Regions from separate parts of the Novosphingobium sp. BL-S-33 genome, predicted to be linked through region 1. Evidence: riboswitches for the same ligand, from Rfam matches in the RefSeq annotation. Region 1 holds a riboswitch; each other region holds the start of a gene.
The links. A riboswitch is a leader RNA that binds a small molecule or an ion and turns the genes downstream of it on or off. The one in region 1 is predicted to bind cobalamin.

Region 1 (6,591 bases):
GGAATGGCTCGCTGCCACTTGCTCGATCAGCGCGGTGCCGGAGCGCGGAAAACCGAGGATGAACACCGGCTGCGGCACCCCCTTGCGGCGCGAGGCGGGCAGGAAATCGGCGAAGCGCTCGGGCGTGAAGAAGTCCCGCCATTGCGCGACGAGTTCGCCCACCGCGCGGGCCGGATAGCTGCGGCTGGCGGCATGGGCGAGCGCGGCCTTGCCCGCGACGAAATCATCCCATGCCTCGGCCTTACACCCGGCCCGGTCGCGCAGGCGGCCGCGCAGCAGCAGGGCGGGGCCGGAAGGCTCGGGTTCGGCTTCCAGCATGGCGAGGCCTTTCGGCCAGTCCACCGTGTGCGAAAGCAGCGTCACGCGCTGGAGCGTCAGGTCGGTGCCCTGTCGCTGGGCCAGTGTTTCCGCGCCGCCGAGCAGGGCGCCGGCGCGGTCGAAACGGCCGGCCTGTTCCTCCAACTCCGCCAGCCAGAGCAGCGGCGGCAGCGCTTCGGGCATGGCCTGCACGGCTTCTTCCAGTAGAGGGGCAGCTTCGTCGAGCCGCCCCTGACGCTGAAGATTGCGGCCGAGATCGGCGAGCAACTGGGGCTGCCGTCCGGCGATGCGGATGGCCTCGGAAAGGTGGTGCGTGCCTTCGACCAGTTCGTCGCGCTCGCTCAGCATATGGCCGAGGCGCGTGTGGGCATCGGGGTTGTCGGGCTGGGCGGCAATCGTTTCGCGCTGGACCGTCTCGGCGTCATGCAGGCGGCCGGTGCCATGCAGTTCCTCGGCCAGTGCGTCGCGCGGCCAGGCGCTCTCGGGAACGAGGGCGATAGCCTCGCGCAACAGGGCTTCGTGGCGGTCGTCCGCGCCGCGCGCCTTGGCGGCAAGGGCCAGCACCTCGATCGCGTCGAGTGCCAGCGCGGGCTGCGCGCGGGCCGTTTCGGCCAGCGCCTCGGCGCGGTCGAGATCGCCCGAGGACAGGGCCTGTCGGGCATCGGCAATGGTCTGCATATCGGCGGACATGCCGGCAGCTTAGGGCGCTTGCGCGGCGCGGTGTCAACCGGGCTTTGCGGCTGACTTCAGGGCGGTCCCGGTGAACAGCGCGGCCACCAGCTCCGGTCCCGAGGGAAAGTAGAGGTGCATGTAGCTGGCCGTCAGCGACCCACGGCGGAACACGCGCTCGCCGGGGCGCCCATCGGGTGTGTCGGCATGGGCTATGGGGGAAAGCGCGGTTTCCAGCGTCGAATAGTGGAACGTATGGCCGCGCACGGGATGGCCGTCGATCTCGGCCTCCTGCATTCCCAGAGCAGCCAGTCGAGGCTGCATTGTCGCTTGGGCCGCTAGCAGGCCGAGCAGGGCGGCGCGGGTGCCCTTGCCGTCATCCAGCGTCTCGCACGTGTAGAGCATGCCGCCGCACTCGGCGAGGATCGGGCGACCGGCGGCGTGATGCGCGCGGATCGAGGCCAGCATCGCAGCATTGGCGGCAAGGCGGTCCAGATGCAGTTCGGGATAACCGCCCGGCAGCCAGAGCGCATCGCATGCGGGCAGGGCCGCGTCGGTCAGCGGCGAGAAAAGCACGCCCTGCGCGCCTGCCTTTTCGAGGAAGGCGAGGTTGGCCGGGTAGATGAAGGCGAAAGCTTTGTCGCGGGCAATGGCGATGCGTTTTCCGGCGAGCGATGGCGGTGGAGGAATGTCCTCCGGCGCGGCGAAGCTCACGGGCTCCGGCAGCCAGAGTGCGCTTTCCGGCAGGAGGTCCGCCGCCCGGTCCAACCGGGCGGAAAGGTCGGCCACTTCGCCCGCCTGCACCAGCCCGAGGTGCCGTTCGGGCAGGCCGATTGCGGCGTCTCGGCCCAGTGCGCCCAGCCAGCGGATGTCACTGGGTACGCTTTGCTCCAACAGGTCCGAATGCCTTGCGCTGCCCACGCGGTTGGCGAGCACGGCGGTAAGGTTCACGCCCGCGCGATAGGTCGCGAGGCCATGGACGAGCGCGCCGAAAGTCTGCGCCATGGATGATCCGTCGATCACCGCGAGCACCGGCAGGCCGAAGCGCCGCGCGAGATCGGCGGCGGAGGGATCGCCATCGTGCAGGCCCATCACCCCTTCGACAAGGATCAGGTCCGCCTCGCAAGCGGCGTCATACAGCAGGGCGCGGCACTCGGCCTCGCCCACCATGAAGAGGTCGAGCTGATGCACCGGGGCACCGCTCGCTGCTTCGAGGATCATGGGATCGAGGAAGTCGGGCCCGCACTTGAACACGCGCACGCGCCGCCCCTCGCGGGCGTGGCGGCGGGCGAGCGCGGCGGTGACGAGCGTCTTGCCCTGCCCCGAGGCGGGCGCGGCGACCAGCAGGGCAGGGCAGGCGGTCACTTGCGGCCCTCGTGCAGAGCCGGACGCACCGTCACAGCCAGCGCCCAGAGCGCGGCGGCGATGCCCGACCACAGCAGCGTGGAGAGGAGCGTTGTCGGGAAATAGCGCCCGATACGCGGCAGGAACCCGGCCAGCGTCGGATCGGGGAAACGGCCGCCAAGGAAGTAGAACCCGCCACTCGACAGCAAGTGCGAGGTGAAAGTGGCGGCGATCAGCAGCACGGCCATGGCAGGCAGGGCGGCAAGGCGGTCACCGAGCTTCGCCGCCGCCACGCGCCCGGCGAGCCACATCACGCCATAGGCCGGGACCAGCATCGCGTAGGCCGGGGTAAAGCAGAATCCGGAACCGCCCAGCACCGAGATCACCACGACATCGATCGCATAGCCGAGCGCGAACAGCGCGGCGAAACCGATGACACGGCGGACGAAGAAGCCGAGCACGAAGAAGCTCGCAAGGTCGGTGTCTGGCAAGTGGACGACCTGACTCAGCGAATTGGTGCGCGTCACCAGCATGACGGCGGCGAGCGCGGCAAACACGAAGAGGCTGACGCGGGCGGATGGCGGATTGGCGGAACGGTTCATGGTCTGGGATCTCCCAAGGCGGTTGGGGAAAGGCGTGCAGGAAAGGCCCCGGGCGATATCGCCCCGGCGAGAGGATCAGCGGATCGGTGTCACTCTGGCAGGCTCCTTTCGACACGACTTCGACTGTCGTCTCGCCAGGGCTGCTTCCCGCTACGGGAACCATGCCCTCGTCCGCCCGGTGCATCCCGCCCGCGCAGAGGAACGACGGCAAGGGGCCGGTTTCCTGACTTCCCGGATCGTCGCGCCTTCCGCCGCCTTCTCGGAACCGTCCGGTCCCAATGGCGCGTGGCGGGGCGCATCCCCGGTTACAGTTGCGGGAGCAGTGCCGGCCTGTCCCGCGAGTTTCCCCGCAGGTCCGGACTTCCCGATTAAGCCCTCTCGGGCACCCTTTGCAGGGGCGGACCTATGGCACTTCGCGGGCGCGCGCAAGCTTCGGGCACTTGCCAGCGGGGCGCCCGCACGATAGTTGCCGCGCCGCGACAGGTTCCTCGTAAGAGGATCAAAAGGGAACACGGGTTCAAGACCCGGGCTGCCCCTGCAACTGTGAGCGGCGAGCCGTGCGGCCATTTCGCCATTGGAGCCGAAGCCATTGACTTGGCAGGATTCTGAGAAGGCGGCCGAGACGGCATTGACCCGCAAGCCAGGAGACCTGCCTGACGCAGTCGTTCTTCGTCCGGACAGGGTGTGCCGGGTGAACGAGGGGGCTTTTTCCTCGCGCAACGACAGCCATTGCCTTGCCGGTGCTCGCGCTTCGGCGGGGGTCTTCGATGCTTGTTTGAAGGAAAACCCATGACGTTCCGGATTTTCGCCACCACGGTTTCGCTCGCGGCCCTCGCGGCGGCCTGCCCGACGATGGCTTTCGCCGACGAAGCAGATAGTGGCGACAGCATCGTCGTTACCGCGCTGCGCACCCCGCTGGCGGCCGATCGCGTCGCCCAGACGGTGACCGTCCTCGACGACGCACACATCGTTTCCGCGCAGCCGATCGCCCTCACCGACATGCTGCTGCGCACGCCGGGCATCAGCCTTTCGCGCAACGGCGGCTACGGCACGACCACCAGCCTACGCATTCGCGGCGCCGATGCCGGTCAGAGCGTGATGGTGATCGACGGCATGCGCCTCGCCGATCCGTCTTCGACGGCGGGCGGCTATGCCTTCTCCAACCTCTTCACCGACGATATCGATCACATCGAGATCCTGCGCGGTCCGCAGTCGATCCTCTGGGGTAGCGATGCCATCGGCGGCGTCATCAATGTCACCACCCGTGCCCCGACCAAGCCGCTGGAAGGCAGCTTCGCGGTGGAAGCGGGCACGCACGATACCGTCTCGGCGCGTGCCGGCGTGGGCGGCACGTCGGATTCGATCGATTGGCGTGTCTCCGCCTCGCGCTTCACCACCGACGGCATCTCGGCCAGCGATCAGGGCACCGAGCCCGATGGCTATCGCCGGTCTGCGGCCAACGGGTCGTTCACATATCGCGTCGCGCCGGGCGTTTCGATCGATCTCAAGGGCTATTGGTCGGATTCGCATAACGACTTCGACGGCTTTGGAGGGGACTCGCTCGCCTATGGCGTGAACAAGGAGTGGGCGGGCTACGCCGGGCTCAACTTCGCGCTGCTCGATGGCAAGCTGGTCAACCGCGTGGCCGTGACCCAGACCGAGACCGACCGCCAGAACTTCGATCCCGCGCAGACCATTCGGCAGCTCACGTTCGATGCGCATGGCCGCGTGCGTCGCTACGAGTATCAGGGCACCTACAGCTTCTCGGACGCGGTGCAGGCCGTCTTCGGCGCCGAGCGCGAGGAGCAGCGGATGACCACCGCCTCGCCCACGGACAGCACGGATCCTTACGTGTTGACGCCCAGCAAGGCGGATACCAACAGCGTCTACGGCGAACTGCGCGTCAGCCCTGTGACCGGGCTCACCGTGAGCGGCGGCGCGCGTTACGACCATCAGTCGCGCTTCGGTGGCAACACGGTGTTCAGCGCCGGTGCGGCCTATACGCCGAACGCGGGCAAGACCGTGATCCGCGCCAGCTACGATCAGGGCTACAAGGCTCCGTCGCTCTACCAGCTGTTCAGCGACTACGGCGCGGCCAACCTCCAGCCTGAAAAGGCCAAGGGCTGGCAGGTGGGCGCCGAGCAGGGGCTTGGCGACCTGTTCCACGTCTCGGCCACCTGGTTCCAGCGCGATACCGACAACCTGATCGACTTCGCCTATTGCCCGACCAGCGGCACCCTGCCGGACATCTGCTACATCCCGGGCACCACCACCGAGCGCTTCGGCTACTACGCCAATGTTCGCAAGGCCCATGCGCAGGGCCTCGAACTGGCGGCGTCCGCCAAGTGGAAGGTGCTCTTCGCCGAAGGCAATTACAGCCTGATCGAGGCGGAGGACCGCACGCCGGACAGCAGCACCTATGGCCGCCAACTTCAGCGCGTGCCGCGCCATCTCGCCAATATCGAGGGCGGCGTGGACCTGCCGCAGGGCATCCGCGCCAGCATCGCCGCGCGTTATTCGGGCGGGAGCTACAACGCCGCCACCGGCACGGCGAAGCTTGACGATTACTGGTTGCTCGACTTGCGCGCCCAGTGGACAGTCGCGCCCGGGCTCATGCTTCAGGGCCGCATCGAAAACCTGACCGACAAGGACTACGAGACGGCGGCCGGCTACAATTCGCTCGGCCGTACGGTTTACCTGGGCCTGAGGAGCCAGTTCTGATGTTGAACGCAGTCGAGCCGGGACCGTCGGTGGTGGTTTGCAGCACCTGCCGGTTCTCGGCCGCTGCACGCGAGGACGAAGGCGGGCAGCGCGGCGGCGCGCTGCTGGCCGAGGCCATGCGCACGGTGCAGGCCGCCGAACCGGGCCTGCAAGGCGTGGCGGTCCAGGAGATGCCCTGCCTGTTCGCCTGCCAGCGCCACTGCGCCGTCCATCTGCGCGCGCCGGGCAAGGTGGGCTATGTGCTGGGCGACTTCACGCCCGACGAAGAGGCCGCGCGTGCGATCCTCGAATATGCCGTGCGCCACGCGGCCAGTGAGGAAGGGCAGGTCCCTTATCGCGAATGGCCGCAGGGCGTGAAAGGCCACTTCATCACCCGCACTCCCCCCGAAGGGTATATCTGCACATGACCATGTTCGCCGACAGCGCGGCTTTCGCCGCCGCGCTTGCCGATCTTCCCGCGCCCGATGCCGGGGCCGCCGATGCGGCGGCGCGGCGGCAGGCGGAGCTGACCAAGCCCGCCGGTTCGCTGGGCCGGCTGGAGGAGATCGCGGTCTTCATGGCCGGCTGGCAGGGCCAGGAAATCCCCCGCGCCGAGCGGATCCACGCCGTGATCTTCGCGGGCAACCACGGCGTCGCCGCGCGCGGGGTGAGCGCCTATCCGCCCGAAGTCACTCACCAGATGGTCGCCAATTTCCGTGCGGGCGGGGCAGCGATCAATGCGCTGACGCGCGCCTGTGGGGCGGAACTGGGCGTGGTGCCGCTCGATCTCGACCGGCCGACCGGCGACATCACGCGTGAGCCGGCCATGAGCGCGGCCGAATGCCTTCAGGCGATCAACATTGGCGCCGCCGTGGTCCGTCCCGAAACCGACCTGCTGTTCGTGGGCGAGATGGGCATCGGCAACACCACCCCCGCCGCCGCGCTTTCGGCACAAGTC
Region 2 (6,591 bases), on a different replicon from region 1:
GAGGTAGTCCTCCACCAGCAGATCGGCGGACTTGCGGCCGAGTTCCCAGGCGACGGCAGTGGGCACGGCGCGGGTGTCGACCGAATAGAAGTTGCGGCCAGTGGGGAGCACGTCCGGCCGCCCGCGCGTGGGCGCGCCGGAGGGGCCGGGCAGCACGAAACGGCCATCGAGGCCGGCCAGCAAGGCTTCAGCCTCGCGCGGGCCGCAGAGATCGATACGGGGAGCAAGGTCGGTGCGGATGGCATCGAGGACGGCCAGCGTCCTGTCCCCCGCTCCGCTCATCCTGAGCTTGTCGAAGGATGCTGGCGCTGTGCTGTGGTCCGACAAGCTCAGGACGAGCGGGGTTTGGGTTGTTTCGCTGACCCATTCCGCTGCCAGCAGTTCGAGCCGTTCGACGGTGTCGCCATGCGTGCGCCAAGGCTCATCGGATACCGCCGCAAGGGCTTCAGGCCGGGCGCCATTCCAATGGTCTCCCATCCGGCAGTCGAGCGGGTCGAAGTCCAGCCCGAAGTCCTCCGCCATTGCCCGCAGCAGTGAGGCTTGTCCGGCATGGTCATACCCACGCGGCGTGCGTGCCAGCGCGACCAGCAAGTCGCGCCGCAAGCGGCCCTCGGGCGACTGGGTGAAGACATGCAGACCATCGCGGATCTGCAATTCCTTCAATTCGCACAAGTAGTTGTCGATGGCTGAAAGCGCATCGTCATCGTCGCCGCTGGCACCGGCATCGCGGTCGAGACCGTGGCTGCGCGCCAGATCGAGAATGTCGCGCCGCAGGCGGTCGAGGCGGCGCGGGTCCATCCCGGCGGCGAGGTAATATTCGTCCACCAGCGCCTCAAGCTGCTTGAGCGGACCGTAAGTCTCGGCGCGGGTTAGCGGCGGGGTGAGGTGATCTACGACCACTGCGCCGATGCGGCGCTTGGCTTGCGTGCCTTCGCCGGGATCATTGACGATGAAAGGGTAGAGTTGCGGCAGCGGCCCGGCGCAGATCTCCGGGAAGCAATCGCGCGAGAGCGAGATGGCCTTGCCGGGCAACCACTCCAGATTGCCGTGCTTGCCGACATGGACCACCGCCTGCGCACCGAATTCCTGCGCCAGCCACACGTGGAAGGCGAGGTAGGCGTGCGGCGGCGGCAGGGCCGGATCGTGATAGCTGGCCTTGGGATCGATATTGTAGCCGCGCGCGGGCTGCACGGCGACGGCGAGATTGCCGAAGCGGTGCACCGGCAGGCGGAACGCGCCGTCCCTCACGAAGGGATCGGCCGATGGCTCGCCCCAGCGTTCGGACATGGCTTTGCGCGCGCTTTCGGGTACCGCTGCGAAAGCGGCTTCGTAGGCCGAAAGCGGCAGTGAAACTTCGCCGGGACGGCCTAGTGATGTCAGGTCGTTGGTCACGCCGCCGGTCATCACGCGCATCAGCGCGGCGCCGTCCTTGGGCGCGTCTCCGGTGTCATAGCCCGCCTCGGCCAGAGCGGCGATGATCGCAGCGGTGCTGGCGGGGGTATCGAGGCCGACGCCGTTGCCGATCCGCCCATCCCGGTTGGGATAGTTCGCCAGGACCAGCGCGACGCGGCGCTTGGCAGCCGCCGTGCGGCGCAGGCCCGCCCAGTTCGCGGCAAGATCGGCGACGAACGCCACCCTGTCCGGCGCCACGCGCGGGACGACGATGCCGCATTGGGTCACTTCGTCGAAACGCTCCGCTGCCTTGAAAGCGACCGCACGGGTGAAAATGCGCCCGTCCACCTCCGGCAGCGCCACGTTCATGGCGAGATCGCGCGGGCCCAAACCGCGCGCGGAGCCCTGCCATTCGCTTTCCTCCACGCCCGCGAAAGCGACTTGCAGGATCGGGCAGTCCGCCTTTTCGAGAATGCCCGGCTTGCGATCGTCGCCTGCCGAGGACGAGGCGAAGCTGGTGGCATTGACGATCACATCGGGCGCGATCTCGCCTAGCAATCCGCTCAGCCAGTCCACCGCGAAAGGCTCCCGCAGGGCGCGAACGTGAACGGCAGCGACGTTGAAGCCGCGCTCCCGCAGCGCCGCGATCATCGCGTCCACGGCGTCCAAGGTGCCCGCGATCATCAGTGCGCGGTAGAACACCAGCAGAGCGAGCGGGCGGCCTTGGGTCCAGCCTGCCTGCACTTCGGCAAGCCCGGCACGCTCGGTGCCCGCAAGGTAGAGCCCGGCGTCGGCTACCGGCACCGGATCGTCCGGCTCGCCCGCGTCATGGCCGATGGTCCGCACGGCGGTGCGCAGGAACGAGAGGGCATTGGCCATGCCGCCCTGCCGCAGATAATCGCGCATCCGCTCGCGGACCTCGGCGGGCAGGGTGGAGGCGCGGTCGAGCGCCGGGTCTGCCTCGCGCCCATCGGCAATGGCGGCGAAGGCAATGCCGTTCTCGCGCGCGACGCGGGCGATCTCGTCGATGCCGTAGCCCCAGTAGCTCTTTCCGCCGAGCAGGATCACGCAGACGAACCTGGCCTTGGCGATCACCTTTTCGACATAGAGGTCGATCGAATAGGGGTGGCGCAGTTGCAGCAGATTGGCGAGGCGAATGCTGGGAGAACCCTCCAGCATTCGCGCCGCCGCGCCCGCGAAGCAGGCGAGTTCGCTGTCCGCCACGGTGAGGATCACCATGTCGCCGGGAGACTGGTCGAGGTCGATCGCCTCCTCGCCGCCCGAGATCGTCCCCGGCGTGGCGGACAGCAGGTGCATCAGGCGTTCCCCCCGCAACTGCGACAGAACTCTGACTCGTCATTGCGAGCGTAGCGAAGCAATCCAGTGCGGCTCTGCGCGACTCTGGATTGCTTCACCCGCTTCGCGGGTCCGTAATTACGAGGGTAGGGGGGGGGGGCGAAGGTGGGCATGAGGGAGAACCTCAAGCCGCTACCGTGCCGAGAACATGCGCAAGCCCAGCCTCGATGGCGGCGCGGTCCAGCCCCTTCTGGCCGATGATGACAAGCTGGGTGCGGCGCACGTCCTGCGGCAGCCACGCACGGTCGTAGAAGTGCTGGATGCGCGGGCCCACGGCCTGCACCACAAGGCGGCTCGGCTTGCCCGAAACCGCGACCATGCCCTTCACGCGCAGCACGTCGTGCTCTGCGATCAGGTCCTTCAGACGGGCGAGAAGAGCGTCGAGATCGACCACATCGCTGCCGGAAACGACGAAGCTGTCGAAGTCGTCATGGTCGTGATCCTCGTCCAGCCCATCGATGTGCGAGGGACGGGAATCGAGATCGTCCTCGGCAGCGGCGGTGATGCCCAGCAGCGCGGCGATGTCGACGGCGCCATGATTGGCACGCACGATCTTCACGCCGGGGCGCGTCTCGGCCAGCACCAGCGTTTCGACATGGGCGAGGGCATCGGCGTCGACGAGGTCGGTCTTGTTGAGCACGACCATGTCGGCGCAGCCCAGCTGTTCCTCGAACAGTTCTTCCAGCGGGCTTTCGTGGTCCAGCATCGGGTCGGTCGCGCGTGCTGCCGCCAGCGCCGCCTCGTCGGTGGCGAAGCGGCCGGCCGCGACGGCATCGGCGTCGATCAGCGCGACCACGCCGTCCACGGTGGCGCGGGTGCGGATGTCGGGCCACTGGAAGGCCTTTACCAGCGGCTTGGGCAGGGCAAGGCCGCTGGTCTCGATGATGATGTGATCGGGCTTGTTCTCGCGGTCCAGCAGCTTCTGCATGGTCGGCAGGAAATCGTCGGCGACGGTGCAGCAGATGCAGCCGTTGGCCAGTTCGACGATATCGTCCTCCGGGCAGGCCTCGTCATTGCAGCCTTTCACCAGTTCGCCGTCCACGCCGACATCGCCGAACTCGTTGATGATCAGCGCAAGGCGGCGGCCCTTGGCGTTCTGCAGCAGGTGGCGGATCAGCGTGGTCTTGCCGGCGCCCAGAAAGCCGGTGATGACGGTGGTGGGAACTTTGCTCATGTATCGTCTCCCGCGCGCCGGTAACTCGGAAGCGGCGGGACAGGCCGTCTCTTGCGGACGACGCGGACACACGGGCGTCGGGCAGGCGCGCGAGCGCCCGACGTGGCATGCCGCTGCGGCCCCGGCCGCATGCATCACGTCGCTCAGACGGAGAGTTACCGTGCCTTGGCCAATCCCTGGACCCGGGCAAGAGCGACATCGACCCCGGCAGGTCTCCTGGCTTGCGGGTCACGGCACGATGCACCGCCTTCCCAGGCCTCGCATGACTTAGCGTCCGGCCCAGTGGCTGCGGGCAGAGGCTTTGCCCCGCCGCGAATGTGCATCGCGCTCGCCGCTTACAGTTGCAGGGACAGCCCCGGATTGGAGTGGCAGGCCACTCGTACCGTGTTCCCATTTTAAGCCCCTTGCGGGGCACCGGCGCGATAATGGTGTTCACCGTCGCCCCGGTCGGGGGCTGCGGCGGACAGACAGGCTCCTAGCCGTCGCCGTGTCCGCCCGCAAGTGTCGGGCCCCGGGCAAGCGCCGGGATCGCACGCGCAGGCCGATCCAAAACGCGATGACGATGAGCAACGCATCAGGCTCGCGGTGCAGATCCCCTCGATTTTGCATCTAATGCGATTGACTCGCAAGTTGGGACTCTGTTAGCAGCGTCAGAAATGCGAATGGTTCGCAATAACGCGACCAAGGCGCACTTTCGGAGCCGTCATGAACACGCGCGCGGGCAAGGTCCGTAAAGGCATCGGCAAAGGCAATCTCGCGGCCAGACTGCTGGCGGCGGTTCCGGCCAATTATGCGCTGTCTTCGCTGGCGGCGGCCTGCGTGGCCCGCGTGCTGGCGCACGGACTTGCGGTCTCCGCGCCCGAAGCGAGCATGGCGGCCACGCTGCTGTCATTCGCGATCTTCGCGGTGCTGGCGCTGGCGGCGTTCGGCATGCGTTTGGTGGCGCGGCTGTGGCTGTGGATGATCGTTTCGGGCGCGGTCATGGCCGGTTACCTCTGGTTTTCTCTGACAACGGGGGGCCGCCTGTGAAGGAGAGCCTGCGGCAATCGATGGCGCTCGTGCACACCTGGACGGGGCTGGTGCTGGGCTGGCTGCTGTTTGCGATGTTCGCCACGGGTACTTCGGCCTATTTCCAGGACGAGATCACCCGCTGGATGCAGCCCGAAGTGACCGGCACGGCCGATCCAGTGGCATCGGCGCAAGGCGCGGTCCGCTTCCTCCAGCGCACCGCGCCAGACGCGAGCTTCTGGTTTCTCACGCTTCCCAACGGGCGCAGCGCCACCACGCAGGCCTTCTGGTACCCAGGCACCGGCACCAGTGGCCAGACCGAGGCCGTACTCGATGAAAGCGGCCGGGAAGTGACTGTGCGCCAGACCAACGGCGGCTACTTCCTCTATCGCTTCCATTTCGACCTGCATTACCTGCCGGTCCTCTGGGCCCGCTATCTAGTGGGCATCGCGGCGATGTTCATGCTGGTAGCGATCCTCTCGGGCGTGATCACGCACAAGAAGATCTTCGTCGACTTCTTCATGCTGCGCTTCGGCAAGGGGCAGCGATCGTGGCTGGACGCGCACAACGTGACCGCCGTGCTGGCGTTGCCGTTCCACCTGATGATTACCTTTACCGGGCTGGTGACGCTGGCGGCGATGTACATGCCGTGGGGCATATTGGCGAACTACGCCTCGCCCGACACCTTCCAGTCCGCGGTTTTCGGCGATCCGCCGGCCGCCGAACGCAGCGGCAGGAACGTGCCCCTTGCCGACCTTGCGCCGCTGATGCGCAAGGCATCGGCGCAGTGGGGCGGGCGTGAGGTCGGCGTGGTGCGGATCAACAATCCGGGCGATGCGACCGCGACGATCGCGCTGACGCGCGGTCCGGGCGAGGCGATGGGTTCACGCGGCGAAGTCATGGTCTTCGATGGCCCCAGCGGCCGCCAGACCGGCGGCAGCCTGCCGCAGGGCGCCGCGCTCAAGACCGAGAGCGTGATGATCGGCCTCCATTCGGGACGCTTCGCGCAGATTGCGCTGCGCTGGCTCTATTTCCTGAGCGGCCTTGCCGGAACCGCGATGGTCGGCACCGGGCTTGTGCTCTGGACCGTCAAGCGCCGCCAGCGCCTGCCCGATCCGGAGCGCCCGCATTTCGGCTTCCGCCTCGTGGAAAAACTCAACATTGCGACGATTGCCGGGCTGGGCTGCGCCATTCCCTCTTACTTCCTCGCCAACCGCCTGTTGCCCACGGGGATGGCGGCGCGCGCGGACTGGGAGATCCACACGATGTTCCTCGCCTGGCTGGGCGTGCTGATCTGGGCGCTGGTGCGCCCGGCTGCGCGGGCATGGCTTGAGGCGCTGAGACTGGCGGCGCTGCTTTTCGCGGCGGTACCGCTGGTCAACGCCTTCACCACCAGCCGGGGGCTGCCTGTCAGTCTGATGAGGGGGGACTGGCTGTTCGTGGCTTTCGATATGGTCATGCTGTCGCTTGCGGCGGCCTTCGCGCTGGCGGCTACGAGGTTTGCGGCACGCCAACGCAAGGCGTCGTCCGGCCGGGCGGTGGGCAGGGAAAAGGCAGTGCGGGCATGACCCACGTTCTGGGCATCCTGCTCGCGCTGGCCGGTTTCTGGGCGCTGGCAGTGTCCATGCCGCGCCACCAGCGCGACCTTTCCGGGCGAACGC
Region 3 (6,591 bases), on a different replicon from region 1:
ACTTATCGCGGCAGCCGTCGCCGGATTCTGGCGGCGGCTGCGCGGCTATCCCCGATGGATGCTGATCGGCAGCGGCGCGATGCTCTTGGCCCTCCCCGCTGCCGTGCTGGCCGCCGCCGCGCAAACGCGGGAGAATGGGCAAGGCAGGCAAAGCGTTCTCATGCAGGCGATGCAATCGATCTGTGGATGACGCACCTGGGCCTAGCTGCTTGTCTTTGCGGGCGAAGCAGGCCAGTCTTCGATTCAGCACGGAGCCGCGGATTCGCGTCACGGCCGCTGGGGTAATGGGCAAGGAACGGGATGGACTATGAGTTCAAACCACATGAGCGCCCCACGCTGGCCGGCTCACCCGCCAATCCCGATCATCCGGACAACCGCCGTCGCCTCTATTTCCTGATCGGCATCCTTGTCGGCATCACCGGCGGGCTGGCCAATGCGCTGGTCACCGTCAACCTTGCCTTCGCGCAAGGCACGCTGGGGCTGGATACCAACGAAAGCGCCTGGCTCACCGCCGCCTACCTGATGACCAACGTCACCGCGAACCTGCTGCTGGTGAAGTTCCGCCAGCAGTTCGGATTGCAGACCTTCATCCGCCACATCATGGTGGTCTACGCCGTTACCACCATGCTGCACCTGCTGGTCCACGGGTTCTGGAGTTCGGTGGCGGTTCGCGCGGTCAGCGGGCTTGCGGGTGCCGGGCTCTCCACCCTGACCACGCTCTATCTTACGCAGGGCATGTCTCCGGCCAAGCGCAGCATGGGGGCGATGATCGGCCTTTCGGTATCGCAGCTCACGACGCCGCTGGCGCGCATGATGTCCCCCGGCCTGCTGATTTCGGGCGACTGGCACATGCTCTACCGTTTCGAACTGGGGCTGGCGCTGGTCACGCTGGCGGCGATCATGACACTGCCGCTGCCGCCCAGTGAGCGGATCAAGGCGTTCGAGCGGCTCGATTTCGTGGCGTTCACGATGCTCGCGCCCGGCCTCTGGCTGCTGATCGCGGTCCTGTCCGAAGGGCGCATCGAATGGTGGACAGAGCGGGCGTGGATGGGCTGGTCGCTGGCGGCCAGCGTGGCGCTGATCTCCGCCGGTTTCATCCACGAGCATTTCCGCAGCAACCCGCTGATCAACACGCGCTGGATCGGCACGCGGGAGATGCTGCGCCTGTTCGCGGTGGCGGCCACCGTCCGCATCCTGCTGTCCGAACAGACATTCGGTTCGGTGGGCCTGCTCAACACGGTAGGCATGATCAACGACCAGATGGTGATCCTGAACGGCCTGATCGTGCTGGCCTCCATCGCCGGGCTGTTGTTCGCTCTGGCCATGTTCAACCCCGCGCATCCCGGGCGCCTGATCAACCTGGCGGTGGTGCTGATTGCAATCGGCTCCTTCATGGACGCCAATTCCACCAATCTTACGCGCCCGGCGAACCTCTATTTCAGCCAGGCGCTGATCGGCTTCGCCGCGATGCTGTTCCTGGCCGAGACGGTGGCTATCGGATTTGCGCGGGCGCTGCTGGGCGGCGGCAAGAACATGGTGAGCTTCGTCGTGCTGTTCGGCATGAGCCAGAGCGTGGGCGGCCTTGTCGGAACCGCGCTCTTGGGCACATTCCAGACCCTGCGCGAGAAGTACCATTCGCACGAGCTGGTGCAGAGCATCGTCATGACCAACCCGCAAGTGGCGGATCGCCTGCGCGCGGGAGGAGGCGCGTTTTCCAGCGTGGTGGGAGATCCGGTGCTGCGTTCGGCGGAAGGGGTGGCGCTGCTGTCGCAGCAAGTGGCGCGAGAGGCGAATATCCTCGCCTACAACGACGTCTTCCTGCTCTCCGGCTGGCTGGCGGTGGCGGCGGTCGTGTGGGGCATCACCATTCGTCTGGGCATCCGGCGACGCAGGGAGGAATCGCCGATCATCCTGCTCCAGCGCGAAATGCAGGCGCGCAGCGCTGCGCAGGCGGCAGCGGCCGCGGGTGGACCTCCGGCGGATCGGGATTGAGAAAGCAGAGGGCTGGCGTGGAAGGCAGTGGAGAACGCGATACGGCTGGGGCCGATACTGCTGGGAACGGCGCGAGCGGCGTCGATACCCAGATCAATCCCCCGGCGGGCTGGAGCCCCCCGGTCAAGAGCCGCTGGACGGTGGCCGCGATCGTCGTGCTGGCGGTGCTGGGCGTGCTTTCCATCCTGTATGCCTGGGACCTGCCGCCCTTCGCGGGATGGTCGCAGCGGACCGACAATGCCAATGTTCGCGGCAAAGTGACGGTCATCAGCCCGCAAGTGAACGGCTATGTCACCTCGGTTCCGGTGCGCGATTTCCAGCATGTGAAGGCGGGAGAAGTGCTGGCGACGATCGACCGGCGCATCTATCAGGCGCGGGTCGAGCAGGCGAAGGCCAACCTTGCCGGGCAGATCGCCGCGCTGTCCAATTCCGAACAGAGCCAGCGCTCGCGCGAGGCGGCGCTGCTGGGGCAGGAAGCCGGGATCGCCAGCGCCAAAGCGCAGCTCGTTCGGGCGCGGGCCGACATGAAGCGGGCCGATGCACTGGTGGCGGACGGCTCGATCTCGGAGCGGGAGCGCGACCAGACATTGGCCACCCTGCTCGCCGCAGAAGCGGCGGTGCGACAGGCCGGCGCCTCGCGCGCGATCGGCGGTCAGGACGTGCGATCGGTGATCGTCGGCCGGGGCGGTCTTCAGGCGGCGGTGGAAGCGGCGCAGGCGCAGCTCCATCTGGCACAGATAGACCTCGACAATTCGGTGATCCGCGCGCCGGTGGACGGGCGCCTTTCGGAAATCGGCGTGCGTAACGGCGCCTATGTCTCGGCGGCCACGCAGCTCATGTTCCTGGTGCCGGACGACATGTGGATCATCGCCAACTTCAAGGAGGCGCAGACGCGGGACATGCGCGTGGGCCAGCGGGCCCATTTCCGCGTGGACGCGCTGGGCGGCGCGCGGCTGACGGGCCATGTGCAGGATATCGCGCCCGCCACCGGCTCCGAATTCGCGGTGCTCCGGGCGGACAACGCCACCGGCAACTTTGTGAAAGTGGCGCAGCGCATTCCGGTGCGGATCAAGATCGATCCCGGGCAGGCCCTCACGCAGCGGCTGCGGCCGGGCATGTCGGTGGAGATCACCGTGTCGACGAGGGATTGATGCGGCGCCTTGCCATCGTCGCAAGCCTGCTGGCGCTGACTGCCGGTTGCGCGGGACCGCCTGTAGCCCTCGCGCCCGTGGAGCCCGTGGTCGCGCCCGCAGAGTGGCGAACCGACGCAGGGCCGACTGCGCCGCTCGACCGCGCATGGTGGCAGGCCTTCGGCGACCCGCAGCTTACCGCACTCGTCGAAGCGGCTCTGGCGCGCAACATCGACATCGCGCAGGCCGCCGCCCGCATCCGCGACGCGCGCGCGCAGGAACGGCTGGCCCATGCGCAGTTGCTGCCCACGGTCGACGCGGCAGCCTCGGCATCGGATTCGCGCAGCATCGATGCCTTCGGGGTCGCAGAGGTGCAGCAGATCGCGCAGCCGGGCGTGCAGGCGGCGTGGGAAGCAGACATTTTCGGGCGTCTGGCAGACCAGCAGGCAGCGGCGCGCGCGGGGTGGCTGGCCAGCCAGGCAGCGCGGGATTCAATCCGCCTCTCGGTCGCGGCGACGGCGGCAAACGGCTATATCGCCTTGCTCGGCCTCGACGCGCAGCTTGCCATTGCCCAACAGACGCTGGACGCGCGGCGCCGGGAACTGCAACTGGCAGAGCGCCGGGTCGGCGCGGGCTATTCGCCGCGTCTGGACCTTGCGCAGGCACAGGCCGAGTATCAGGCCACCGCCCAACTGATCCCCTCCTTGCGCGAAGCCACGGCGCGGCAGGAAAATGCCTTGCGCCTGCTCGCAGGGAACGTGCCCGGCGGCGTCGCGCGCGCCACTTCGCTCGCCCTGCTGACAGAGCCGGTGATCCCGGAAGGCCTGCCGTCCCAGCTCTTGGCGCGCCGACCGGACGTGGCGCAGGCCGAGCTGCAACTGGCTGCCGCCGACAAGTCGCTCGCCGCTGCCCGCAAGCGTTTCCTGCCGCAGCTTCAACTCACCGGCTCCGGCGCCTTGGTATGGTCCTCGCTGCTGGTGGGTGATCCGATCGGAGTGTGGTCTCTGGGTGGCAGCATCCTTGCGCCGATCTTCGAAGGCGGACGGCTGCGCGCCGGGGCCGAAAGCGCCGCCGCCCAGCGGGACAATGCCGCGCTGGCCTACCGCAAGGCCGCGCTCACCGCCTTTCGCGAGGTGGAGGACGCGCTTGGCTCGGCCCGGGAAGCGGACGAACTCATGACCATCCTGGCCGCCCAGCGCACGGCAGACGCCGAAGGCCTGCGCCTTGCCACCAACCGCCGCCGCGAGGGCTATTCGCCCTATCTTGAACAGCTGGTTGCCCAGCGCGGCCTGCTCAACGTGGAACTCAACCTCGTGCAGGCGCGGACGGCGGCGTTGCAGGCACGGGTATCGCTCTATCTGGCGATGGGCGGCGGCTGGAGCCGCGATGCGGTCGCAGGGCTGGAAGCCTCGCCGTAGCGCGTGATCGCGTTCGCGACGACTATGGATCGGCTATTGGCTTGGCAGAGCCAATTCGATAGAGCGGCGGCAAGGTGACAGGCGTGCCTGTTGCCGGACATGATCGTGCCGGTGCCCCCGAAGGGGCTTAATCGGGAATGCGGTGCGGGGGTGTAGCCCCCAAATCCGCGGCTGTCCCTGCAACTGTAAGCGGATAGCGCGATGCACACGCCCTTTTAAGGGCAGCCACTGGACCGGCGCGTTGCCGGTCTGGGAAGGCGTGTATCAAGCTGTGACCCGCGAGCCAGGAGACCTGCCGGCGCACTGGTCGCTCTTGCCCTGACCCAGGGGATGGTCACGGCACGGTTCTTCTCCGTCTGGGCGACGAAGCTGTGTGGCTGGGGCTGCACGGTCGCGTGGTGGTGGGCGTAGTTCGCGCCTGCCCATCGCCGCGCGTCGGCCGGCCATGTCGGTATGCCCCGCCTTCGTTCGCCCGGCGCGCGGAGAGCGATTTTGGGTCCGCTGGAAGGGGATCGAAGCGGCGGCACGGTAAGGGGATGGTGCCCCGATGCCTGGCGCCCGATGATGGCGGGAGACGGGCTGCTGGTCCGCGTAAAGCCGCGTCTCGGCCGCCTGATGCCCGCTCAGGCCGTGGCTCTGGGCGAAGCGGCGCTCGCGCATGGGTCGGGTGCGCTTGACCTTACACGCCGCGCGAACCTGCAAATTCGCGGTGTGAGCGAGGCCGAATGGCCGCGCCTGCTCGACCGGTTGCTGGAGACCGGCCTCGTGGATGCGGACGCAACACGCGAAGCCCGGCGCAATATCCTCGTCTCGCCCGCATGGCGCCCCGGCGAGGATACCCATCGCATCGCTCGCGAACTGGACGAGCGCCTCGACGAATTGCCCGTACTACCGGGCAAGGCCGGTTTCGTCATCGACGCCGGACCTGTGCCGATGCTGTCCGCCGAACCCGGCGATTTCCGGATCGAGCGCGGGCGCGACGGCATGCTCCTGCTGCGCGCCGATGGACGCTCTACCGGCATAGGACTGGCGCCGGGCGGGGAAGTCACCGCACTGATCGATCTGGCGCGCTGGTTCATGGCAAGCGGCGGTGCAAGTGCGGGCCGCATGGCGCGCCATTCCGCACCCTTGCCGGACTGGGCGAAAGGAACCGCCGCCCCCCGGCTCGCCGCGCCCCTGCCCGTCCCCGGCCGTCACGCGATGGGCGCCGCCTATGGCCTGCCTTTCGGCCGCGTGAGCGCGCAAGCCTTCCTGCGATTGGCGCAGGACTCCGGCGTGGCGGGCATTCGCACGACGCCCTGGCGCATCCTTCTGGCTGAGGGGCCTGGGCCGATCGAGCACGACGGCCTGTCGATCGATCCCCTCCATTCGCTGCTGCGCGTCGATGCCTGCCCCGGCGCGCCCGACTGTACGCAAGCCAGTGTCGAAACCCGGATGCTCGCCGCTCGCCTCGCGCCGCATGTCTCCGGGCATTTGCATGTTTCGGGTTGTACCAAGGGCTGCGCCCATCCCGGTGCCGCCGACGTGGTCGTGACCGGGCGTGACGGTGCCTACGACCTTTCCTTCAGCGCGTGCGCCGGTTCTCCGCCCCTTCGCTCGGGTCTGAATGCCGCAGACCTCCTCGCCCATTTTGGAGTCGCTTGATGCCTTACGATTATGAAAAGGACGGCGCGGCGATCTACCGCCAGTCCTTTGCCACCATCCGCGCGGAAGCCGACCTTGCCCGCTTCTCCGCCGAGGAGGAGCCCGTTGCCGTCCGCATGATACACGCGGCGGGCATGGTCGAACTGGCAGCGCATATCCGCTTTTCCGCCGGCTTTGCAGTCGCCGCGCGCGCGGCTCTGGCTGCGGGAGCGCCCGTTCTCTGCGATGCACGGATGGTGTCCGAAGGCATTACCCGCGCGCGTCTACCGGCCTATAACGGGGTCATCTGCACTCTCGGCGATGCCGAAGTGCCGGACCTTGCGCACCGGATCGGCAACACCCGCTCGGCGGCCGCGCTGGAACTGTGGCGGCCGCATCTCGGCGGCGCGATCGTCGCCATCGGCAAT

Region 2: linked by a shared signal. The riboswitch ahead of cobW (cobalamin biosynthesis protein CobW) and the one ahead of AC1VVM_RS06355 (TonB-dependent receptor plug domain-containing protein) in region 1 are both predicted to bind cobalamin.
Region 3: linked by a shared signal. The riboswitch ahead of AC1VVM_RS20725 (cobalamin biosynthesis protein CobG) and the one ahead of AC1VVM_RS06355 (TonB-dependent receptor plug domain-containing protein) in region 1 are both predicted to bind cobalamin.

Annotation. Positions count from the first base shown of each region.
Region 1 covers NZ_CM166474.1:1,339,296-1,345,886, forward strand. Annotated here, with positions in the region: gene AC1VVM_RS06340 (sulfotransferase family protein) at 1-1,008, opposite strand, end outside; gene AC1VVM_RS06345 (cobyrinic acid a,c-diamide synthase CobB) at 1,042-2,352, opposite strand; gene AC1VVM_RS06350 (hypothetical protein) at 2,349-2,933, opposite strand; cobalamin riboswitch at 3,130-3,338, opposite strand; cobalamin riboswitch at 3,398-3,604, shown strand; gene AC1VVM_RS06355 (TonB-dependent receptor plug domain-containing protein) at 3,723-5,654, shown strand; gene AC1VVM_RS06360 (DUF1636 domain-containing protein) at 5,654-6,061, shown strand; gene cobT (nicotinate-nucleotide--dimethylbenzimidazole phosphoribosyltransferase) at 6,058-6,591, shown strand, end outside.
Region 2 covers NZ_CM166475.1:1,927,361-1,933,951, forward strand. Annotated here, with positions in the region: gene cobN (cobaltochelatase subunit CobN) at 1-2,709, opposite strand, end outside; gene cobW (cobalamin biosynthesis protein CobW) at 2,873-3,922, opposite strand; cobalamin riboswitch at 4,112-4,355, opposite strand; gene AC1VVM_RS24920 (hypothetical protein) at 4,628-4,951, shown strand; gene AC1VVM_RS24925 (PepSY-associated TM helix domain-containing protein) at 4,948-6,498, shown strand; gene AC1VVM_RS24930 (DUF3325 domain-containing protein) at 6,495-6,591, shown strand, end outside.
Region 3 covers NZ_CM166475.1:928,025-934,615, forward strand. Annotated here, with positions in the region: gene AC1VVM_RS20705 (hypothetical protein) at 1-190, shown strand, start outside; gene AC1VVM_RS20710 (efflux MFS transporter permease) at 301-1,992, shown strand; gene AC1VVM_RS20715 (HlyD family secretion protein) at 2,010-3,143, shown strand; gene AC1VVM_RS20720 (efflux transporter outer membrane subunit) at 3,143-4,540, shown strand; cobalamin riboswitch at 4,633-4,854, shown strand; gene AC1VVM_RS20725 (cobalamin biosynthesis protein CobG) at 5,033-6,184, shown strand; gene AC1VVM_RS20730 (precorrin-8X methylmutase) at 6,184-6,591, shown strand, end outside.